Regions from separate parts of the Leuconostoc sp. S50 genome, predicted to be linked through region 3. Evidence: riboswitches for the same ligand, from Rfam matches in the RefSeq annotation. Region 3 holds a riboswitch; each other region holds the start of a gene.
What was found. Region 3 has a riboswitch for thiamine pyrophosphate ahead of thiT (energy-coupled thiamine transporter ThiT). Riboswitches for the same ligand answer to the same signal wherever they lie in the genome.
Positions count from the first base shown of each region.

Region 1: it holds a riboswitch for thiamine pyrophosphate, as region 3 does, so the genes downstream of both, IAE53_RS02460 (ECF transporter S component) here and thiT (energy-coupled thiamine transporter ThiT) in region 3, are expected to answer to the same signal.
Region 2: it holds a riboswitch for thiamine pyrophosphate, as region 3 does, so the genes downstream of both, IAE53_RS02990 (ECF transporter S component) here and thiT (energy-coupled thiamine transporter ThiT) in region 3, are expected to answer to the same signal.
Region 4: it holds a riboswitch for thiamine pyrophosphate, as region 3 does, so the genes downstream of both, IAE53_RS00470 (transcriptional regulator) here and thiT (energy-coupled thiamine transporter ThiT) in region 3, are expected to answer to the same signal.

Region 1 covers NZ_JACVUE010000001.1:514,921-520,502, reverse strand. Annotated here, with positions in the region: gene IAE53_RS02470 (class I SAM-dependent methyltransferase) at 1-381, opposite strand, end outside; gene IAE53_RS02465 (DMT family transporter) at 451-1,392, opposite strand; TPP riboswitch at 1,551-1,640, shown strand; gene IAE53_RS02460 (ECF transporter S component) at 1,785-2,363, shown strand; gene IAE53_RS02455 (thiamine-binding protein) at 2,360-2,653, shown strand; gene IAE53_RS02450 (ABC transporter ATP-binding protein) at 2,690-4,063, shown strand; gene IAE53_RS02445 (energy-coupling factor transporter transmembrane protein EcfT) at 4,063-4,704, shown strand; gene IAE53_RS02440 (ribonuclease HII) at 4,661-5,449, opposite strand; gene ylqF (ribosome biogenesis GTPase YlqF) at 5,446-5,582, opposite strand, start outside.
Region 2 covers NZ_JACVUE010000002.1:87,639-93,220, forward strand. Annotated here, with positions in the region: gene IAE53_RS02980 (energy-coupling factor transporter transmembrane protein EcfT) at 1-77, opposite strand, end outside; gene IAE53_RS11380 (hypothetical protein) at 71-292, opposite strand; gene IAE53_RS02985 (ATP-binding cassette domain-containing protein) at 255-1,472, opposite strand; gene IAE53_RS02990 (ECF transporter S component) at 1,490-2,071, opposite strand; TPP riboswitch at 2,193-2,281, opposite strand; TPP riboswitch at 2,402-2,503, shown strand; gene tenA (thiaminase II) at 2,579-3,271, shown strand; gene IAE53_RS03000 (hypothetical protein) at 3,483-3,635, shown strand; gene IAE53_RS03005 (SDR family NAD(P)-dependent oxidoreductase) at 3,715-4,467, opposite strand; gene IAE53_RS03010 (glycosyl hydrolase family 8) at 4,867-5,582, opposite strand, start outside.
Region 3 covers NZ_JACVUE010000003.1:159,489-165,070, reverse strand. Annotated here, with positions in the region: gene IAE53_RS04665 (LTA synthase family protein) at 1-275, shown strand, start outside; gene IAE53_RS04660 (glycosyltransferase) at 295-1,356, shown strand; gene IAE53_RS04655 (MerR family transcriptional regulator) at 1,441-1,911, shown strand; gene thiT (energy-coupled thiamine transporter ThiT) at 1,948-2,502, opposite strand; TPP riboswitch at 2,572-2,660, opposite strand; gene IAE53_RS04645 (RluA family pseudouridine synthase) at 2,728-3,621, shown strand; gene IAE53_RS04640 (MIP/aquaporin family protein) at 3,663-4,382, opposite strand; gene IAE53_RS04635 (MIP/aquaporin family protein) at 4,485-5,213, opposite strand; gene IAE53_RS04630 (copper-translocating P-type ATPase) at 5,327-5,582, opposite strand, start outside.
Region 4 covers NZ_JACVUE010000001.1:110,547-116,128, forward strand. Annotated here, with positions in the region: gene IAE53_RS00455 (VWA-like domain-containing protein) at 1-1,045, shown strand, start outside; gene IAE53_RS00460 (hypothetical protein) at 1,042-1,332, shown strand; gene IAE53_RS00465 (hypothetical protein) at 1,329-1,835, shown strand; TPP riboswitch at 1,874-1,962, shown strand; gene IAE53_RS00470 (transcriptional regulator) at 2,050-2,610, shown strand; gene thiM (hydroxyethylthiazole kinase) at 2,610-3,386, shown strand; gene thiD (bifunctional hydroxymethylpyrimidine kinase/phosphomethylpyrimidine kinase) at 3,383-4,216, shown strand; gene thiE (thiamine phosphate synthase) at 4,206-4,844, shown strand; gene IAE53_RS00490 (M3 family oligoendopeptidase) at 4,898-5,582, opposite strand, start outside.

The DNA.
Region 1 (5,582 bases), on a different contig from region 3:
CTCATCAGTATTTGGTTGTAAAATCAAAGTATTGTACTCATGTTTTTTTGACTGACCAGCTGACAAAATGTCTTGAATTAAAATGCCGCCCATGCCAGCAATTACAACTGTGTTAACCTTATCAGCTGTATCAATAGCGGCTAGACCATTCGCTAATCGCGCCTCAAGTTTGCCATTCAGATGTCGTTTGTTAATTTCATGTTGGACATTTTCAAACGGTCCCTGAGCAACTTCACCAGCTATGGCATGCTGGACATGATTGGTCAAGAGTAAATGTGCAGGTAAATAGGCATGATCTGAACCGATATCAGCAATTATTGCGCCTTGTGGCACGTGCTTAGCCACAGCTTCAAGGCGTGGCGAAAGATGAATACTATCCATAATGTTTCCTAAAAAAATTTTTTTACTCCTACAAGTATAGCAAAAAAGCCAGCTATGCGCTGACTTTCCTTATCCAAATTTTATCAGTAGCACACCGATTGCCATCGCCATAATACCAAATATTTGTGCCCGCGTCACTTGTCTTTGTGGTGAACGCCACCATCCAAATTGTGTGACAGCCATTGATCCAACGATTGAACCAAATAATCCCAAAGTCACCGTTACTCCTGCTCCCAGTTGTGGCACTAAATAGGCGGCTGCGAAAACAAACGCAGCGCCCAATACGCCACCAATGAACAACCAAAATGGCTGTTCATTAGCATGGAATGTTTTGGGTAAAAGAGACTTGTCACGAACCATGACAACCAAAAAAATCAAGATGGTGCCTGTCAAAAAAGAAAACACCGAGGCACCGACTGAGGAATGCATTAATTGTCCTAAGTGGCCATTGATGGCTTGTTGAATGGCTGAAATAGCACCTGCCACTATCCCCCATAAACGCCATAAATTCAACGCAACGGCGTTTTCATGATCTGTGTCACTTTTTTCTTCAACCTTAGCAAATCCTCGGCTCGCCAACACAACAGCAATATAAATACCTAAGAATAAAATCAAAATTCCCATCGATTTTAGCCAGGTTAAAGGATGTTGTTGTGCCCCAAAAAGCCCAAAAATATCAATCACTTCTCCCATCAAAACTTGGCCTAAAATTGGCAGAATAATCGTTTGGATTGCCCCTAATTTAGGAAACATTAAAATGTTAGATGTTAAAAAGAAGACACCCAAAATCCCGCCCAACCAAATCCACCACGGATTATGAGATAAAACAGTGCCAATAGGAACAATATGTTGACTAGTCCCAAAAAAGACGGCGATGAGAAATATTGTCCCGACTGTAAATGAAATTAAACTCGACCTAAATGGTGAACGCACCGCTGCACCTAATTTTGCATTAATAGCACTTTGATTAGCTAATAAGAATCCAGCAGCCAATCCAATAAAATAAAGCATCTCAATACAACTCCTAAACATAACTTATTAATTGCAACTCATGAATAATAAGTATACCCATAAGGACCATTTTTGCAAGCCAAACGACTTTCACCGCTTGCAGGCAAAAATGGATTGTGGTACACTCTGTTTGTGAGTTAATCACAAACAATTGAAAACACCAAAATCTGGGGTGCCAAACGGCTGAGATAATACCCATATAACCTGATCTAGATTATACTAGCGTAGGGAGATTTACTTTAATATTGATTGTATACAGACAAACTACCAATTCAGTCTGTTGTAGTATTTTTAATTGATATGATATCAAAGCCAATCTTCCCACGAAGATTGGCTTTTTGTATGTCTAACCTCATGGCGGTGTTTTCACAACAAATTCGGAGGTGTGCAACATGCATACAAAATGGTCACTTCGTGACGTCATCTTTATCGCACTCATCGCGGTGTTTTTCGGCTTTATTTTCTGGGCTTGGGCATTTGCTTATAATGTTATTGCAGCAATATTAACACCTATGGGTTTAAGTCCATACGCTAACGATGGAACAATTGGTCCATGGCTAATGGCTGGTCCAATGGCGGGATACATTATTCGCCGTGCCGGAGCTTCGATTATTGGCGAAACACTTGCAGGTACTATTGAAATGATTTTTGGCTCACAATGGGGTGTCATGAATATCGTTGCTGGTGCCATTCAGGGGCTCGGAACTGAAATTGGATTTGCTATTTTTGGATATCGACGTTGGGATAAAACTAGCTTAACAGCTTCTGTCATTACCGTCACAATTGTCACCTTTGGTTGGGACTTGCTTCGCAATGGCTATGCCCAATATTCATTAGGTCTGTTAGTTGGTCTATTTATCACACGCCTGATTTCATCGGCAATTTTTGCTGGTGTCATTGTTTACTTCACACAGAAGCTAATTGCTAAATCAGGTATTTTGACAACGCATCAATCAGAGGTGATCTCATGATTTCAAGTATTGCAGTACAAGTTTTGCCAATGACTGCCAACGAAAATGATGTGATTAAAATTGTTGATCATGTCATTGCTTATATTGATGCTAGCGGTGTTAATTACCAAGTTGGTGCGTTTGAATCGACATTAGAAGGCGATTACGATCAATTGATGGCAATTTTAGCACAATTACCAAAAGTTGCGGCCGAAATCACAGACATACCTGTAATGGTTTATAGCAAAATCAATATGGCGACGACTAGCGATGTACTTACAATAGCAAAAAAAACAGATAAATACAGATAAAGCGGTTTTTTCCGCGTACATAGGATACCATAAACCATGATTGTTACTTTAGAACACCTTAATTTAAGCTATGGCAAAACAAAAATTTTTGACGACTTGACATTGACCATTCAAGAAAATAGTTTCAACCTTTTGATTGGACCATCGGGTATTGGTAAATCTACTTTGTTAAAAATTATTGCTGGCCTGTTTCCTCAACTTAAAGGCACTGTTTTGGTTGACAATACCGCCATCAGCCAGCTACCAGCTAATCAGAGAGCGCAGTATGTTGGTTTTTTATTTCAAGATCCCGACACACAGTTTGCGATGCCTACCCCTTTTGAGGAATTGACGTTTACACTAGAAAACTTGCAAATTCCGTCTGATGAAATAGCTGAACGTGCAACAGCGGCGCTTAAATTTGTCGGCATCAAACAACTAGCCAATCAACAAATGAACACACTATCAGGTGGTGAAAAACAAAAAGTTGCTTTGGCAATTATTGTTGCGATGAAAAGTAAATTGTTACTACTAGATGAACCTTTCGCTAATGTTGATATGACAGCACGGCAGGAAATTTTAAAAAAAATAAAAACATTGCAGGCTGATGGTGTTTCAATTCTTGTTGCGGATCACGATTTTTCAGGCTATTCAGATATTGTCAACAATGTGTGGGAAATTCATAATCATAAAATATCAGCACTTGATCATACTCAATTTATTCAACGACTTCCAAAGCCACAACATCATACTTTTAAAACAATCAGTGAAGGGGTTTTTGAACTAAATCATTTCAAGTTATTGAACGAAAAAAAGACTTTGATAACGGTGCCACAACTTCTTATTGGCGCACCCGGAATTACCCTCCTGACTGGCGCAAATGGTAGCGGCAAATCAACTTTATTTAATGCGTTAACTAAATTGAAATCTTTTGATGGGCAGATAACTTATCAATCAAAAAATATTCAAAAATTAAAAGTTGCACAATATGTTCAAGAAGTGGCACTATCGTTTCAAAGCCCAGAGCGCCAGTTCCTTAGAATGACTGTCGATGAGGAATTAACATTGAGTTATCAACATAGTCAACAACGCGCATTTTGGTCACCCCAAAAAATTGATCATTTTCTCACGCGTCTTAACCTCCTCCATCTGCGGCAACACGTTGTCTATCAACTGTCTGGCGGTCAGAAGAAAAAATTACAACTACTACTGATGCTAATAGTCGGCACGCCAATGTTGTTGCTTGACGAACCAATTGCTGGGCTAGATGTCGCCTCCGTACGTGTGGTCGCTGAAATATTACAAGAACTTTCAACTCAAGGTAAACAGCGTTTTATTATTATTAGTCACCAATTAGATGCCCTATTACCAGTTGTTAATTATCATCTACACCTTGATCATCAAACATTATACTATCAGGAGCAATTTTAATGAATTCCGGTGTTAAATTCGTCTTTATTTTAATCGTCAGTATTGAACTGACCTTTATATTGAATGCGCGTATTAATTTTATAGTAGCCATCATTGCGGCAGTTTATTTAATGTTATCAAGATTAACATGGCAACGCTATTTATTGCTCGTGCTAATGCCTATTTTGCCCGTTTTAGGGGCGTGGACATCATTTAGTACGTATGGCACTCACAACATGGCAATTGTTATGGCGACCCGTATTGTAGCTTACATTTATCTTGGTGCCGCCTTTTCATTTACAACTAATATGGTGGATTTATTAAATACCCTAGAGCAAAAGTGGCATTTACCAACGACCTTTGTCTACGGATTACGAGGTGCACTGACATTCGTCCCCCGCGTCAAACAAGAAATCAAAACAATCCATATCGCTGCTCTCATGAGAGGTGAACACTTATCATTTTATTCACCGCAATTATTTTTCAAAGCGATTTTGGTTTCTCTGCAATGGTCAACTCGACTATCAACAGCAATGGTTTCACATGGTTTTACAGAAAACGCACCACGCACTCATTTTCAGTCAGTGGTCATCCAAAAAAGAGACTGGCTAATAGCTGTCAGTCTCTTGGTGTTTTTGCAATTGATGATTGCATATCTTTAATGGGTGCAAACGTTTTGCGATGAATTGGCGTGATGCCATTCATTGCAATGGCTTGCAAATGTTCTTTTGTACCGTAACCGGCATTTCTTTCGAAACCATACCCAGGATATTTTAGACCATAGTCAGTCATTAAACGGTCCCTAGTGACTTTTGCCACGATACTAGCAGCGCCAATACTATTACTCCGTGCATCACCTTTAATGAGAAATTCTTGCGGGATATCAAGGTCCAACCGCATGGCATCAATCAATAGCACCTCGGCTTTCAGCTGTAATTTAGAAACAGCAATCGTCATCGCCATGCGAGCTGCTTCATAAATATTGATGTCATCGATGATGTTGGCATCAACCTCTCCAATGCCAACAGCCAGAGCCTGTGTCATGATTTTTTCATACAAATCTTCCCGCTTTTCAGCTGATAATTGTTTTGAGTCAATGACATCCATAACGTCGAAATGATGAGGTAAAATAACAGCTGCTGCAATTACTGGTCCTGCTAATGGACCACGACCTACTTCATCAATCCCTGCAATATTACGGTAACCTTGTGCCCAATATTGGCTTTCAATATCAAATCTGTGTAAAAATGCATCATGCTTTTCAGCCATCCTGTCTTGGTTTTTCTGCCAAGATTGGACGGCTTTTTGGACGCCCACACGTGAATCTTGCCGCCAAACTAATAACCGTTCATCATCAGGTAAAATTGTTTTAAGTTGTGTCTGAATTGCTTTTATTGTCTCACTCATACATCAATCAAATCCAGTGTAAATGCACCTAATTTATTTTTTCGCAAGTCGTTTAATAATCGTTCACTTGCCTTATCATAATCATCTTTGAAACCAAGTTTTGTCGTAATTGCTAGTAATACATCGACATTTT
Region 2 (5,582 bases), on a different contig from region 3:
TATACTGATTTTGTGAAAGCTATTTCAAAAGAGATAAGTAAGACCAATACTAGTTTTTGAGTTTCATTCATCAACATATTTTCTCCTCATAGCGCAGGCCACTTGTATCGAAATGAACGTGATAGTCAACATATTTTGCAATGCCATGTGTTTGGTGCGAAATCATAATGACGGTTTGATGTAAATCATCAGCGACCTCCTTAATAGTTGCCATAACATGTTGAATAGACATCTTATCCAAGCCCGCCAAAGGCTCATCTAATAATAATATTTCTGGAGAAATAACTATCATAATTAATAATTGTAATTTTTTTTTGCTGCCCGCCTGACAATTCATACACGCTATGCTCTGATAGTCCGTCAAGATTTAGCCGGTCGATAACTTTGGATATTTTGTCTTTAGTCCAGTATCCTTTGAAACGACTCTTTGATCTAGCTTGCTCAAGTTCTTCTTTTACTGTAATGTTTAAAAATTGATTCATTGCGTTTTGAAAAACTAGCCCCACTAAACGTGCATATTTCTTAAAAGGTAAATTATTAATCGCTTGCTCTTCGTAGCATAATGTTCCTTGAAAGTCATGCAATCTCGCAAAAGTTAATAACAAACTTGACTTACCAATACCATTTGGTCCAGTAATTAATGTTATTTTATTTTTGGCCCACTTAAAATCACTATTTTTTAAAATAGGCATGATGCCATTTTTCAAGGTCACATCAACCATATTGAATGATAATTCATCTACTTCATTGTGAACCTTTAACAGCTGTGGACTATATTCATTAAATATATCCTTAATTTCATTTTTGCCTGCTTGATAAAGTGTTTTATTTGCTATGCGAAAGACATCCGTCATCAGCGACTGATAACCACTTGTATCATGATCAGAAACTAGAATGCCATGTCCACGATCAGCTAACTTTTTCAACAATAACTGCAATTCTTTTCGATGCACGAGATCAACCGCTGCAAAAGGTTCATCTAACAAAATGATTTCGGCGCCCATAGCCAACGTTTCAGCTAAAGCCACTTTTTGCAATTCCCCACCTGATAGATGAGCTAAATCACTATGCCTCAGTGGTTCAATACCAACTTCAATTAATGCTTCATTGATTCGTTTATCTATTTCTTGCTTTGATAGAGACAAATTTTCAAGTGAAAAAATTAATTCATCTTCCACACGATCCATTGCGAACTGTTGATCGGGATGTTGAAATAACATAGCTACTTTTCTCGATCGAAAATTAGCTTTAATTGTTGCGATATTATGTTTATTTAATAAAACTGTTTCTGACAATTCACCACCATACTTGGGATACAAACCAGCTAGAGCAGTCATCAATGTAGACTTCCCACAACCTGATTCACCAACTAATAAAATAAATCGTCCCGGTTGTATGGATAGCGTAATATCTTTTAAAATTAATTGGTCATCAATTTTAATATCTAAATGGCTAGTTTTTAAAATCGTCATTATTGGTCATCCTAACATCACTTTTTTAATAACTTAGACTTTTCTAATAGATTAACAATCCAATAAACTAGTAGGCCAGCAAAAAAAGCAATTGAAATCCACCGTACAATGAACAATCCGATTAACATACTAATTCCAAACTGAAGATAGCCATCATGGAACAATGACCATACAAAAGTCACAATAGTTCCTGTAAGGGTCGACAAAATTAAACCTGTTTTCCAATTTTTATAGCCTGTTAATGTGAAACCTAACTCTGATCCAATTCCTTGAATAAAACCAGAAATTAAAGTCGCTACACCCCAGTAACCACCCAAAAGTGCTTCTCCTGTCGCACCTAGTAATTCACCAATTAATCCAGCCCCCATCCTTCTCAATAGATAGCTGGAAAGTGGCGCTGCCATCATCCAAGGACCAATTGTAATTGCAATTGTGTATTGATGTAATCCGAGTGGGACCAAAACAGCATCTAAAGCTGTGTATATCGGATCCATAATAAAATAAATGACACCAAAAGCAATACCTATTAATGCCATTAATATCACTTCTCGCAACGACCACCTAACCTTTGATTCAGATGAGATTTCTAACTGTTCCATAAACATATTCTCCTTTTGATTGAGGTCGTAAGCTTTGCTAATATACCGTTTTAGTAATAAGTGATCATAGAAAAAACCACCAACCACAAAAGAGAATAGTGATTGATGGCATCAAAAAATGTCTTAATCTAACTTATCTTCCTTCGCAGGTATTAACCTGACAGGTTCAATGGGTATAATCTCAACCTTACGGTACCCCAGATAAAATATTAAACTACGTGAAAAAGTATAACTCATTGTTTTCAAAAAGGCAATGCACTGATTCCTACTTTTTTTAATGTTTGTAATTATTTTGTAGTAGTGTTATTCTTAATTCATAAAATATTATATGTTGTCCACTAGGGGTGCCTTCTTGGCTGAGATGATGTTTACATCAGTCCCTTCGAACCTGATCTAGTCAACACTAGCGTAGGAAAGTGGCATTCTTTTATTTAATAAAGATGCTCTTTTTGCGCTCTTAACAAAGCGCTTTTTTTGTTGACTAAAAACCAATTATTAGGAGATATTATGTTGTTTTCAGAAGAATTACGTGCTCATGCACAACCAATTATGACTGCTATTCATGAACACCCATTTGTACGTGGTATCGCGACAGGATACGTTCCACGAGAAGCTTTAATTTTTTATGTTGAACAAGATTTTCAATATTTGAGTGAATTTATTAAAATTTATGCCACTGCAATTACAAAACTAACTGACCGTACCGAGATAAAATTTTTTGCGAATTCAATTGATTTTATTTTGAATAGCGAAATTCATCCACACCACGTCTTTTGCGATGTGGCCGGCGTTCAATATGAAATGTTACAACATGCAACACCAGCACCAAAAGCATATTTGTATGAATCACATATGTATCGTGCAGCTGATACAGGTTTACTGCTGAATATTCTCGCTGCTTTTCAAGCTTGTCCTTGGACGTACCATGAAATTGCCAGCAAGCAAGTTCAAGAAAAGGCTAATAATCAAGCTAATCCTTTTAAAGGATGGATTGATTTCTATGCCAAAACGGATGATGATTCTCAGACCACACTCTCTGATCAAATTTTCGATTGGATTGATCGTTTGGCATCAGAGGCAACATCATCACAACGTGAAGAAGCTATGCAATTTTTCTTAAAAAGTTGTGAACTAGAATGGCAGTTTTGGGAGCAAGCTTTTTACCAACAAGACTGGAAATTTAAATCAGTCATTGATTAAACAAATAAAAGTTGCCAGTATTCTTTAAAAAGTCTCTTTGGTGTCAAGCACTTAGTTTATTTAAAATTTCTGTTATCATTACAATACTACTCTGTCAATTCTATTTTTATATAAAGTAACAAAAACGTGTAAACTGTTTAAATCATTCTAGATTGCTCATAAGTCAATAACAAAGCCTATCACTCGTCAAAGTCAAACCAGGCGAATTCTAATGACAAAAACTAACCCATTTGGATTCGCAACGAAGTCTAGTAATGGGCTAACTAGACATAACTGGACTTCTTTCAAAAGTTATGGTGACGTTATAGCGATTGTTACAAAATACAATTTCACGATTTTAGAATTTTTTCTGGATTATTTATAGAGCTGTTATCGATAAGAAATGCTAATGACTCTGCCAATCAATTTATTTTTTGCCACCTCTTCAATTGAAAAAAAGCTGATTATTGAAGTTTGTGCAATGATGAATAACCAAGCTCTCGGATATAAAGTGATAAGACTCTTTTCGCATTATTTTTATTGTATTTATCAGTATTTTGAGGTACTTTATTTCCGATTTCATCAAAAAAAGCACCAGTCACATTTTCAAATTTTTCATTCAAAGCCAGTAAGCTACCCACCGGTACAGAAGTATTCGTCAGAGACTTTGTATACGCCATCAGATTGCTTTTTACATCCCCAGGGAAAAAGCTATTAATAGTGGTCTTCTGTGCTGCCAATTGGTCAACCAGTACCTGTACTAATAGCATTTTATGAGTAATTGCCCATGTGGCGCGCATCAATGCGTTAAATTGTTGTTCACAAATCGGAGCCATTGCAATAGCCTGTGGGTTTCCCGTGACAATCAATACTCGACTTCCTCTTAATACTTTTAAAAGAGCTATTGTCAAATAATAATGGGCTAACAAGTTGTTATTAATATTATCTTGACTGTTAGTTGGATAAATACCGGCACTATGGATCAAGACATCTATCCGCTCTGTGTTTTTCAAAATAAATTCAACAACTTTTTGACGTTCTGAATTGATTGACAGATCACCAGCAACATACTTGACATTATTACCAAGACTAGTTTGGGCTAATTGCAACTTGTGCTCATTACGGCCAACCAAAATCACTTGATTATTAATTGATAAATCTCGCGCTATGGCAAATCCAACACCAGATCCACCACCAGTTATCACAATATTTTTCATTCAGTATTTTACCTTTCATAACTATTATTTTATCAAAACCAATCCATAATAGCTCAAATAGAATACTAAACGCTACTATTTTCGCATGGGGTGACGTCATCTCAAAAAAACGAAATGGCACTGTTATCATTTGAATGAAGATAAAGTTCTCGCAAAAAATAATGTGTTCAAAAAAGTGAAAGGACAATTTATCTATTAGCTAAATGCGTTTATTTGAATTATTATAACGACGAGTACACGTTTAAGTCCATCTAAATACGTTCCGTTTTCTCGACACATTACTTTTCCAGCAATGATTTAGATATTTCGTTTTTTTACGTTTTACGTCATTAACGATGTTAATATTACCAACCTTAATTTGTATGAAATATGCTGTTTTGACAGTTGTTTGATAAGTTCTCATTTAGTACTATATAATATCAGAACTAATAAAGTATCATCATAATAGTTATGATTTAAACGGTCATAATCTAATATAAAGGATTGTTTTTGATACAGCGTATGCCATTTTTGACTAGTTGAAGCAGCATAAAATAACGGGGCCGAAATACTAGTTGACTGGAATTTATTAAGCGGTTTACCAGACATATTATAACCACTACTTATTTTTTCAAATGAACTAAAGAAATTCATCAACTTGATCAATATTTGATTTTCTTTACTACTTCTATCTTTATCAAGCGCTAAGTTATAGGGAATTCTAAATGCATTATAGTAATAATCATCATCGTGCTTGTTGAGTTTAACGTTTTTACCATAGGCTAAAGATTTCACTTTGTTATCGTTTGTCACCTGTATAAAATCTGGTACCAAACCAACGTTGCTCTTAAGACTGGCTTGATAAAGGCTGTCAAGCATTTTATTTTTAATTGTCAACCATTGAGAATTTTGTGAAAACTCGTAAAACTTATCAAAAAACGAAGGTAGAACATCAGAAGTTCGCATTAAGTTTTGGTACTTGGAAGAACCATCCGCCCAATTACCAACCGTCAAAATATTATTATTGTAATTCACGTTGTACTTCAAAATATCATCCAAAATTTGTTTTGCAGCACTTTCATAGACAGATCTATGCTGTGACCATTTTTCAGATGCTAAAATTAATGCATAAGCAA
Region 3 (5,582 bases):
ATAACTTGAATCAGAAAAATTTGCTGCGCTTCTACACACCAAAAGGATTTAAAGCTGTTGATCCTTCTAAATATGATTATAGTAAAGATAGTACGGTCAAACGATTGAAAAAAATTAACCAAGAATTAGGGACAAAATCTACAAGCTTACTGTCTAAAAATGGCAATCAATCAACGTTAAGTGATTACATTACTGACGCACCAGAGTCGCGCGATAAAGCGACAGATACCACGAGATTGTTACCACGAAACGCAGATGATTGGAGTGGAAATTAATGATGTTTGGAGTAAAAATATGACCAAAATTCTCATTGCCCTTGAAAACATTGGTCTTGGGGGCATGAAGCGTGCCACAACCGTCGTGGGTAACGCCTTAGCACAACAACACAACGTTGTGTATTACAGCTTTTCTGATTTACCAGCCTTTTATGCCCTATCAGCGGAGCTACGCATAGCAAAGAGACCGTTAACTTTAGCCAACGATGCACAGCCTTATATTAAATATGCTGAACAAATTCAAGATTTTATTGATCTTGCACGGGAATTCGAGGTGGTTATTTTAGCAGGTGGTTTGTTGTCTAGTTTTGCTGCTGTTATGAAACCACAATTACCTGATACACAGTTAATTGGTTGGATGCATAATAATGTGACGACCTACAAAAGCCAGTACTATGCTGATATGCAGCCTGAATTTGAAGCAGGTTTGCGGGCACTTGATACTGTTGTTGTGTTAACAGACTACGATTTGGCCGGCTTTAAATCCTACAATAAGCACGCCGTCAAAATATGGAATCCGTTGACTATCACACCAAATGGTCGTGCTGATTTGTCACAGCATATCATTGCCTTTACAGCTCGAATTGCGATTCAGCATAAAGGCATCGATTTTGCTGTGAAATTGGCTTCAAAATTACCAAATGATTGGCGCCTGGCAATTGCAGGTAATGGACTACCAGAAGATATGGCAACTTTTCAAGGCTTAATTGAAAAATATGCGGCGCACGATAAAATTATTTACCGTGGTGGGCTAAAAGATGAGGCATTACGACAACATTACCGTGATGCTAGTATTTTCTTACAGACGTCTCGTTGGGAAGGATTGCCATTGGTTTTGGCTGAAGCGATGAGCTTTGGGTTACCAATTGTCGCAATGAAAAATACCGGTTCTGCGGAGGTACTAGACGGTGGTAAATACGGCATTTTAGTCGAGAATGGCGATGTTGATGGTTTGTTAGCAGCTATTCAACCACTATTAAGTACTCAAAAAGAGCGACAATACTATGCTAATATTTCATTACAACGAGTAGAAGATTTTGAAATGGGCCCAATTTTAGAACAGTGGCAGGCTTTGTTTTAACAAAGGAATGTGCTATATTTAAATAGATATTAGGGGTGTTTAGCAACTTAGTTGACAAAGAACACTATTTCTAGAGGCACAGACATGAATTTTGACAAAGAAAATTTTAAAAAACCGTCTCTTGATCATTTACAATTCCGTATTGGCGAGTTAGCACGTATGACAAATATTTCGACACGGCAACTTCGTTATTGGGAAAAGCAAGGATATGTTCAAGCGATCGATCGAGAAGATGAACAAGAATCTCGGTTATATGGCTTTCGAGCGTTTATTAAGGTTGCGATAATCAAACAAAACTTAGATGATGGTGACAGTCTACATGACGCTGTTGATAAGGCTAATGAACAACTTGAAAGTGCCATGATTATTCATCACATTATGAAAAAAGCCTTTCAAGGTATTGAAGAATATGAGGGTCGTGTTGTTGTAAATTTGGGTTATTTTGATGACGATGAGACACAATTGTTGTACGTCTATCTGGAATCTGGCAAAGTAAAGTATCGGGTTGTTGATAAACGCGAGTCTCCAATCACGAGAAAAAGCCAGTTATTATAACAGCTTCCCTTCAGAATTGTTATAATAACTGGCTTTTTATTTGAACATTTTTGGTTGAACGCGAAGCAAAATAATCAGTACAACAATCGTCAACAGGATTTGTGGGATAACATAAGCTGCGTTGTAAATTAGTGAGTAAAGCCACGGATTTTGTCCTTTAGGGGCAAATGCGCCGTAAAAGAAACCACCAGCCAAAAAGGAACCAAAAAAGCGACCCAAACCACCTAATAGGGCACCAATTGATATGAGTATCATTGCTTGCCTTGTTGCATCTCGACGGAGTGCATATTTTAATTGGCTTTCGAACAATCCGCCGAGACCAACTAGCGTGTAGGCAAAGAAATAGTCAAAAAATACTTGTAATGGATTTAAATAGTACGGATTTAAAATAAAAGTCACTATACCAACAATTAATCCAGTAATCATACCGGCTTTTACACCGTGACGGTATGCAACAAATAATATTGGGACCAGTGACAAGGTTACAGCGCCACCTTGTGGCATTTTAAATAGGGTCAACCAATCGAAAACAACAGCCAAGGCGGCAAATATAGCCACTTCAGCGATGACGCGGGAACGAGAATTTTGCATAGACTTCATATCTCCAAAAAAATAAAAGCGCAACCGTCAAGAGAATTTACAGGTTGCGCCATTAATGAGCTAAACAATGTGGTATCTCCCTTCGCATGCATTATCATGAGCAGGTTCAGTGGGTATATCTCAGCCAAAAGGCACCCCAGATAATTTAAGTATAACTAAAATGACAATAAAGTCAAATTAAGGGGCTAAGCAACTAAAGGTGTGGGCACTTATCCTATGACAACATGGCAATATCAATTTATTATATCACCGCATAACGCAGGACAATCAGTGAAAGCCTTATGGACCAAATGGCTCATTCCAAAGCGTATTCGTGGCGCTCTCAGAATTAAGCGTCATTTCACTGTGAATGGCAGAATGGTCCCGACTAGTTACTATTTGGCAACTAACGATGTCTTAGTGATGACGTTTGATCAGGACGACTTTAGAACGAGTAGTTCTAATTATCGACCAAATTATAATCAGCAGGTAACAACTTTATTTGAGAACGATTATCTTGTGGTGATTGATAAACCAGCGGGGATGAAAATGCATCCGCATTCACCCACAGAAGATGATACTTTGCTGAATTACGTTGCCGGTGATTTTCAAAGGCGCCATGTAGAAGCGTCGCCTTATATGGTACATCGAATTGATCGGGCTACCTCCGGCGCCGTTATTGTTGCAAAAACGCCTTTAGTAGTGCCAATACTTGACCAGCTATTATCTGCTAAGGTAATTACGCGGACTTATTTGGCATGGGTGAGTGGTGTGATGCCGACAAAACAGGGAATAATTAAAACACCAATTGGCATTGATGCAAAAGACGACAGGAAACGTGCTGTCAATGGCGCCGAAGCACAATTTGCTGTAACGCATTGGACTAATGTACATACAGTTTATCAAAATTCACTATTACGAATTCGTTTGGATACTGGACGAATGCACCAAATTAGGGTTCATTTAGCTAGTATAGGTCATCCAATAGTTGGGGATGACCTATATGGTGGGCGTCATATGCCAAGATTGATGCTGCATTCAGCTACCATTGAACTACCTTTACCCTTTGATGGTGGCGTTAAAACGATTACAGGTCCATTGCCTCATGACTTTCCACGGCAATTGCGATAATAAAAAAGAAGCTCGTGATGAGCTTCTTTTTAGTAAAAACATTATGCTTCTTTCGTAACACCCTTGTTGAAGAAGTTAGCGGCAAATGCTGCCAAAGCACCACCTAGTAGATCAGCCACTAGGTAAACCCAAACGTGACCAAGTGCTTTACCTTGAACAAAGATTGCAGGACCTAAGGCACGAGCAGGGTTGAAAGCACCACCTGTAATAGGTAATGCAACAATGATTAGAACAGCTAACCACAAACCGATAATCAATGGCGCCGGTACATTAGCCAATTTAGTGACAATTGAAATGACCAAAACAAACAAGAAAGTCAAAATCAATTCAAAGGCGAAAGCGTACCAGCCTTGTCCATCAGCAAAGTTTGTTTGACCAAGACCAGCCAAAGTGACGAATTGTTTGACTGTCATTGATTGACCTGACAAAGCAGTTGTAACTGATGGTGACTTTAGATAAGCTGTAACGCCAAGATAGACAGCACCAGAAGCGACAATAGCACCAATCAGTTGTGCTAATACATAGCCGACAAATTCGACCCATGACAAACGCTTTTGAATTGCCATCGAAAGTGATACGGCTGGGTTAAAGTGTCCACCAGAAACTCGACCAAAAGCATAAATGGCAACGGCCAATGCCAAACCAAATGACAAACCAATTGTGATAGGTGATTGTGTCGTAATAGCTGAATAAACAACACTACCAGTTCCAAAGAACACTAACATAAATGTTCCTAGAAATTCTGCGATATACTTACGCATGAAAAATTCTCCTTGTGTGTAATATTACCAATAAATTCCATTATACACGTTTATTTCTAGAAACAAAAAAAGATTGACAATGTTAGTCAATCTTTATAAACTTTAGGCTTTTACGGCTTTTTCGTCACTGGCTTTGTTGAAGTAGTTAGCGGCAAATGCTGCCAATGCACCAGCGATTAGCTGTGCTGGAATATAGACTAGCAAATGCTTGAGTGCTTTACCACCGACAAAGATTGCTGGTGACAATGAACGGGCTGGGTTGAATGATCCGCCTGTAATTGGTAGGGCTACAATAATCAAAACGGCTAAGAAAAGGCCAATAACCAATGGGGCTGGAACGTTAGTCAACTTGGTGACAATTGAGATTACAAGTACGAACAAGAATGTCAAGACGAACTCAAACGCAAAAGCGTTAAGACGTTCACCAGTGGCATAGTTTGCTTGACCCAAACCAACATAAGAAACGAATTGGCTGACGGTCATTGTTTGTCCAGATAATGCTGTGGAAACAGTTGAAGACTTCAAGTAAGCGGCAACACCGCCATAAACAGCTGCTGAAGCAACAATTGCACCGAGGAATTGTGCCACGATATAACCACCAAAATCAACCCATGAGAGTCTTTTTTGGATAGCCATTGACAACGAAACAGCTGGATTAAAGTGGCCGCCAGAAATTGGACCAAATGTGTAAATGGCAATTGCTAAAGCAAGGCCAAAGGCTAGTGCAACTGTCAATGGTGATTGTGTGGATGCAGCAGAGTAGACGATACTACCTGTTCCAACCCCAACCAACATGAATGTGCCTAGAAATTCTGCGATATACTTACGCATGTAAGATTCTCCTTATGGGTATAAAATTATCAACACTTACTATTCTACACGTTTATATTAAGTGGTTATTAAAGAAATGGTAATTTTTAATATTTGATTAAATAGTTAATATTTTACCCTTTAAGTGTCAGCGCATTTAAGGAAACGACAATGGTTGAAAAAGACATAACAATAGCACCAATCATTGGATTGAGCATAAGACCAATGAAAGATAAAGCACCCGCGGCTAACGGAATGGTAATAATATTGTATCCTGCACCCCACCATAAGTTTTGGACTTGCTTTGTATTGCCATGTTTTGCCAAACGAATGAAGTCGATGATTTTTGGCAGATGATTAGTAATAAGGACGGTATCAGCGGAGGCTTGG
Region 4 (5,582 bases), on a different contig from region 3:
GTTAGCACCGCATCCTTTGGCATTAAAATGGCAAAATCATCGTTGGTACTTAGTAATCAATCCAGCTCGTTTAACAGAAAATTTCAGCACATACAATCAGATTGCGGCTGCATTGGCACATGAAGCACTGCATGTTATTTGGGAACACCCAGTTCGCTATGCTGCAACGCACCAAGCAAAATCAGTTGTTGATCTAGGAACTGATGTGGCGATTAATCAATATTTACCTAAGGAATTAGGTGAGTTACCAACGGCTGTGACTTTGCAAATGTTGTTTGATGTGTACGGCGAATGGTTTGCGCCTTATCAAGATTCGCAAACTTATATTGATTTAATCAGTCGTTTTGAAGATGATGTGCCTGCTCATGGTGACGTCGACGGCCACGGTGAGTGGGCGAGTGTTGGCGATGAGTCTGATGAGGCTAAATCGGCACTTGAACAAGTCATTCGTCAAGCTAATGAAGATGCACAAAAATCTGGGCGAGGTCACTTGGCTAGTGCTGTCATACAACAGATTTCCGCGGTGGTGGTGCCTAAAAAAAATTGGCGTCAAATCTTCAAAGCAGGGGTAAGCCAAGTGCCTAATCAAAAGCAATCATCACGCGCACGATTTAATCGACGCCAAGCCTATCGAATGGATTTACTTGGTGAAATTAGTAAGTACGAAAATGAAATTTTGGTATTTGTCGACAATTCAGCTTCTATTAGTGATAGACTAGTGGGTAAATTCCTAGCCAATGTGATGCAAATAACACAACAATTTGATGCTAAAGTCCGCGTGTTTTCATTTGATACAGCAGTTGAAGTGATTAAAAATATCAATCATTGGCAGCGCCGTGCTGGTGGAGGAACGGCATTTCTAAGTATTTTTGACTATCTAGATAAACAAAAAACACCTCGTGAGACGACAACAGTGATTATCCTAACTGATGGTGACGGTGAAACATCACCGATTATGTCACATTATCGTCGTGTTTATTGGATACTGCCAGAACAGCAACAACTCAGTTTGCCTAATCAAATTGGAAAGGTGTTGACCCTATGAAATTAAATCCAACAGATCTGAGTAGTTTTATTGCCAAAGACAATCGGTTCAAAAGAGCTGAAGCATTATTAACTGATCACTGGGAGTCCCTGTTATTAAGTGAGCCATGGGGCATGACGATGATGACGCGTTCAGATATTGTCTATGCAAAAGCATTAGTTGCATCAGGCGCTATTACACCCAGAGTTGATCTGACAACGTTTAAAGGCGTCCAACAGTTTATTCAGCGTAATGCAGTTCGGCTTTCACCAGATGTCGTCACAATGTTAAAGGAGCCATTCTTATGAAAATTAATCTTGTACTTGCACCAGAACAGTCAGTTTCAGAATTATTAGCACTTCAAACAGCGAATCCAGACAACGTGTTTTACCTCGGCAAGGTATCACAATTGGCTGGTTCGAATGTTTTGATTTTAGATGCACCAGAAATTGTCCAACAATTTCAACGGCCATTAGGCTTTGATAGTCGTTATACTAATGATCAACTAACTGGTCGTGTGATTCATCAAATTGCCTTTCAGGCTAAAGATGATAATGATAAACTAATTGGTAAGTTAGTAAATGTTGCCGGTGTTGTGGCTCAAAATGATAATGGCAAAGCAGATTATATGTTATGGACTTTTTGGCAAAATCACAGTCAATTAGCTGATTTTTTGAAAAGTACACAGTATCAGCAAATGATTAATTTGATGAAAAATCCTTACACCACAACTTATCAACGTGTTACAAGTGATTCGCAATTGTCACTGAAGCATCAAATGAGAGATGTTGATCCTGAATGGTGGGGTTGATTATCTGGTGACATTCGTTTACACTTATCTTGAATTAAATAAAATATCTGGGGTGCCAATCGGCTGAGAAATACCCATTGAACCTGATGACGTTAGTACGTACGAAGGGAGATATGTTGCACAAGCTAGTGTTTTTTAAATGTTGATTACTGGCCGTGAACGCATCTTCTTGGAGTGGGTTCGCGGCCTTTTTGTGTCCTACTATGGAGAAAACATGACAACCTTACAAACAATTAGAGAACAATTTATGCCTCAAATCATGGCTGAGCCTTTTGTGAAAGCTATTGGCAGTAATTCATTAACTCAGCAGCAAGCTGATTATTATACAGCACAAGATGCAAGCTACATTGAAGCTTTTATGCCCATTGTGAATCAAATTGATGAATCATTACATTTAACCAGGCCGACAAGCGACGATGAAGGACAAGCACACCTTAGTCTAGTGGATGCTGTTGCCCCAAAACCTTTGGATTTGGTGGGGCAATCTTATGTGAGCCACATGCGTTCTGCAGCTCAAAAAGGTGCTATGGCAGCAATTATGGCAACCTTACCTTGTGTAGAATCCTATTATTTTATAGCTAAAGCACTGGCACATCAAACAAACAATGGTTGGCAGCAATATTATGCCAGTAAACAATATCATGATTTGGTAACCTATTACTGGCAGATTGTTGACCATTCAGACAGTCAACTGGATGTCGCTATTTTTGAAAAATCATATCAATTTGAACTAAAATTTTGGCGGAATGCCTATGAAAAAGGGAGTCAATACTAATGACGATAAAAAATGTACGGACACAATCACCACTTGTTCTGACTTATGCTAACTTTGTTACCCCACAATTCGTAGCCAATGTCGTGAATGTTATTGGTGCTTCGCCTCTTATGAGTCGGGAAGTTAGTGAATTTAATGATTTATGTCAAATTGCAGATGCCGTTGTCATTAATATTGGTACGCTTAAGGCCAATGAACTGTCTGATATTGTAACGCTTTCAAAGGTCGCTAATAATTTAGATAAACCTGTTATCTTGGATCCAGTGGCAGTTGCAGTGCCCTTTCGTAGTAAGGCCGTGCAGACTTTGATGCAAGAAGGGCATGTTGATATCATTCGAGGCAACGCAGCGGAAATAGCGTGGTTTGCCGATATTGATTTTGACAGTCAAGGCATTGATGCCACTGGTAGTGGGGATGTGATTGCCATCGCACAATTAGCAGCAGAAAAGACTGGTGCCATAATTGCATTAAGTGGCGCCAAAGATGTTATTAGTGATGGTCATCATACTGCCGTCATTGAGACAGATGTGCCATTATTATCAACTAATGTGGGTACTGGCGATGCCTTATCGTCTGTGATTGGCGCGTTTGTAGCCGAATCACTCACTGTGGAAAATGTCACGTACGCGATGGCAACTTTTAAGTTAGCTGGGCTCAAAGCCAGCCGTCAAATTACGACACCAGGTTTTTATAGTATGCAATTGCTAGATGAACTTGCTGCAATTACAAGCGAGGAAGTAGCGACGTTTATGATTGAAAGTGTGCAATATTTATGAGCAATGAAACACCACAAGTATTAACAATTGCTGGTGCTGATAGTAGTGGCGGTGCCGGTATTAGTGCTGATTTAAAGACATTTGCTGCACAAGGTGTCTATGGTGCTAATGTATTTGTCGCTTTAACAGCGCAAAATACGTTGGGTGTTCAAGATGTTTTGATGACCCCACCTGATATGATTTGGTCACAAATGAAATCAATCGCTGATGATTTAGCGATTAAAGCAACCAAAACTGGTATGCTCGGTAACGCAGAGACAGTAGCGCTTGTTGCCAAAGGCTTGCAAAATTTTGATTTTGGTAAATATGTGTTAGATCCGGTAATGGTTGCGAAAGGTGGCGCAAAGTTGCTTAATCCTGATGCAGTGGCTGCCGTGAAAAGTTTATTGTTACCGCTGACAGAACTTGTAACGCCTAATATGCCAGAAGCTGAAATTTTAAGTGGTCAAGCGATTAATAATCGGCAAGACATGCAACGTGCAGCTAAGGCGATTCAAAAATTAGGCGCCAAAAATGTTTTATTGAAAGGAGGTCATGGGCAGTCATCACGTATTGAGGATTACGTCTTATTGGCTGATGGGACAGATTTCTGGTTGGCAAGTCAGCGGGTCCTTACGGCGCGTACCCACGGCACTGGAGACACTATTTCGGCAGCGATTACGGCACAATTAGCGCTTGGCAAAACTTTAGATGTGGCGATTTTGCATGGGAAAAGATACGTTGACGCCACAATTCGTGATGGCATTGCTGTTGGACACGGGCATGGGCCACTTAACCATGGGACCAAATTGGTGACAGAAGATACAGTTGAGGTACTTCATGACATTTAATCCGTTAATATTACGACGTTATTTTGTTTTAGGCACTCAAAATGTGGAAAACGAATCACAATTTTTTGATATTTTAACAACCGCTTTGAAATATGGTATTACTGCTTTTCAATATCGTGAAAAAGGTGATGGCGCATTAAAAGGTGCTGAAAAATACCGTGTGGCAGAGCGTGTACGCGATTTAACACGCCAGTATCACGTGCCTCTAATCATCGATGATGATATACCATTAGCTCACCAAATTCACGCTGATGGTGTACACTTTGGTCAAAAAGATGGTAATATTATTGAAAATGTTCGTGCTTGCAATGGCATGTTTGTTGGTGTTTCCGTGACGACGCAAGCTGATTTTCATCGTGTTCAAGGTGTATCGGGAATTGATTACATTGGTGTTGGACCAATATTTGCGACGAAGACAAAAGCTGATGCTAATCCACCAATTGGTCTCGAAGGACTGAGCGATATTAAGCGCATTAGCCATTGGCCAATCGTCGCTATTGGTGGTATTTCAAATGAAAATATAGATGATATTTATACGACTGGTATCAATGGCGTTGCTGTTATTAGCATGATTAGTGCAGCTGATAATGTCGCAGAGGCAGTGATAAAGTGGCAACAATATTCATAAAAATTAAAAGAGGCTCAACATGTTTAACACGTTGAGCCTCTTTAATCTGATTTTTACTTGACAAATTGTTCAGATAGCGACAAAAATTCATCAATATCTTTTTTAACCAAATCGGCACCAGCTTGCCAGAAATCTGGCTTAGTCAGATCAACACCTAAATGTTTTTGAGCTAATTCTTCTGATGTCATATTTGCTGTGTCACGAAGCAACGCAATATATTTATCCTCAAAATTATCACCATCTTTTTGTGCTTGTGCATAAATACCGGCTGAAAAGAGATAACCGAAAGTGTATGGAAAATTATAAAATGGGACTGAATCAATAAAGAAGTGCAACTTTGAAGACCAGAAATGTGGATGACGTGTATCTAGCGTACCATCAAAGGCACTTTTTTGTGCTTCATCCATCAATTCGTTCAGTCGTTGCGGTGTGACAACGCCATTTTGACGTTCAGTATAGAAAGCATCTTCAAATAAGAAACGCGCATGAATGTTCAAAAACATGGCAATAGGATTAGTCATTTTAGCGTCTAATAAGACCACTTTTTCAGCGTCAGTCGTTGCTGCTTTTACGTTAGCGTCATTGACAATAAGTTCGGCGAAAGTTGAAGCTGTTTCAGCGACATTCATGGCATACGCATCACGCCAGAACGGCAAGTCATTAAGTTGTGCAGAATGAAAAGCGTGTCCCAACTCATGAGCAATCGTTGCGGCATCATTGACTGATCCAGTATAAGTT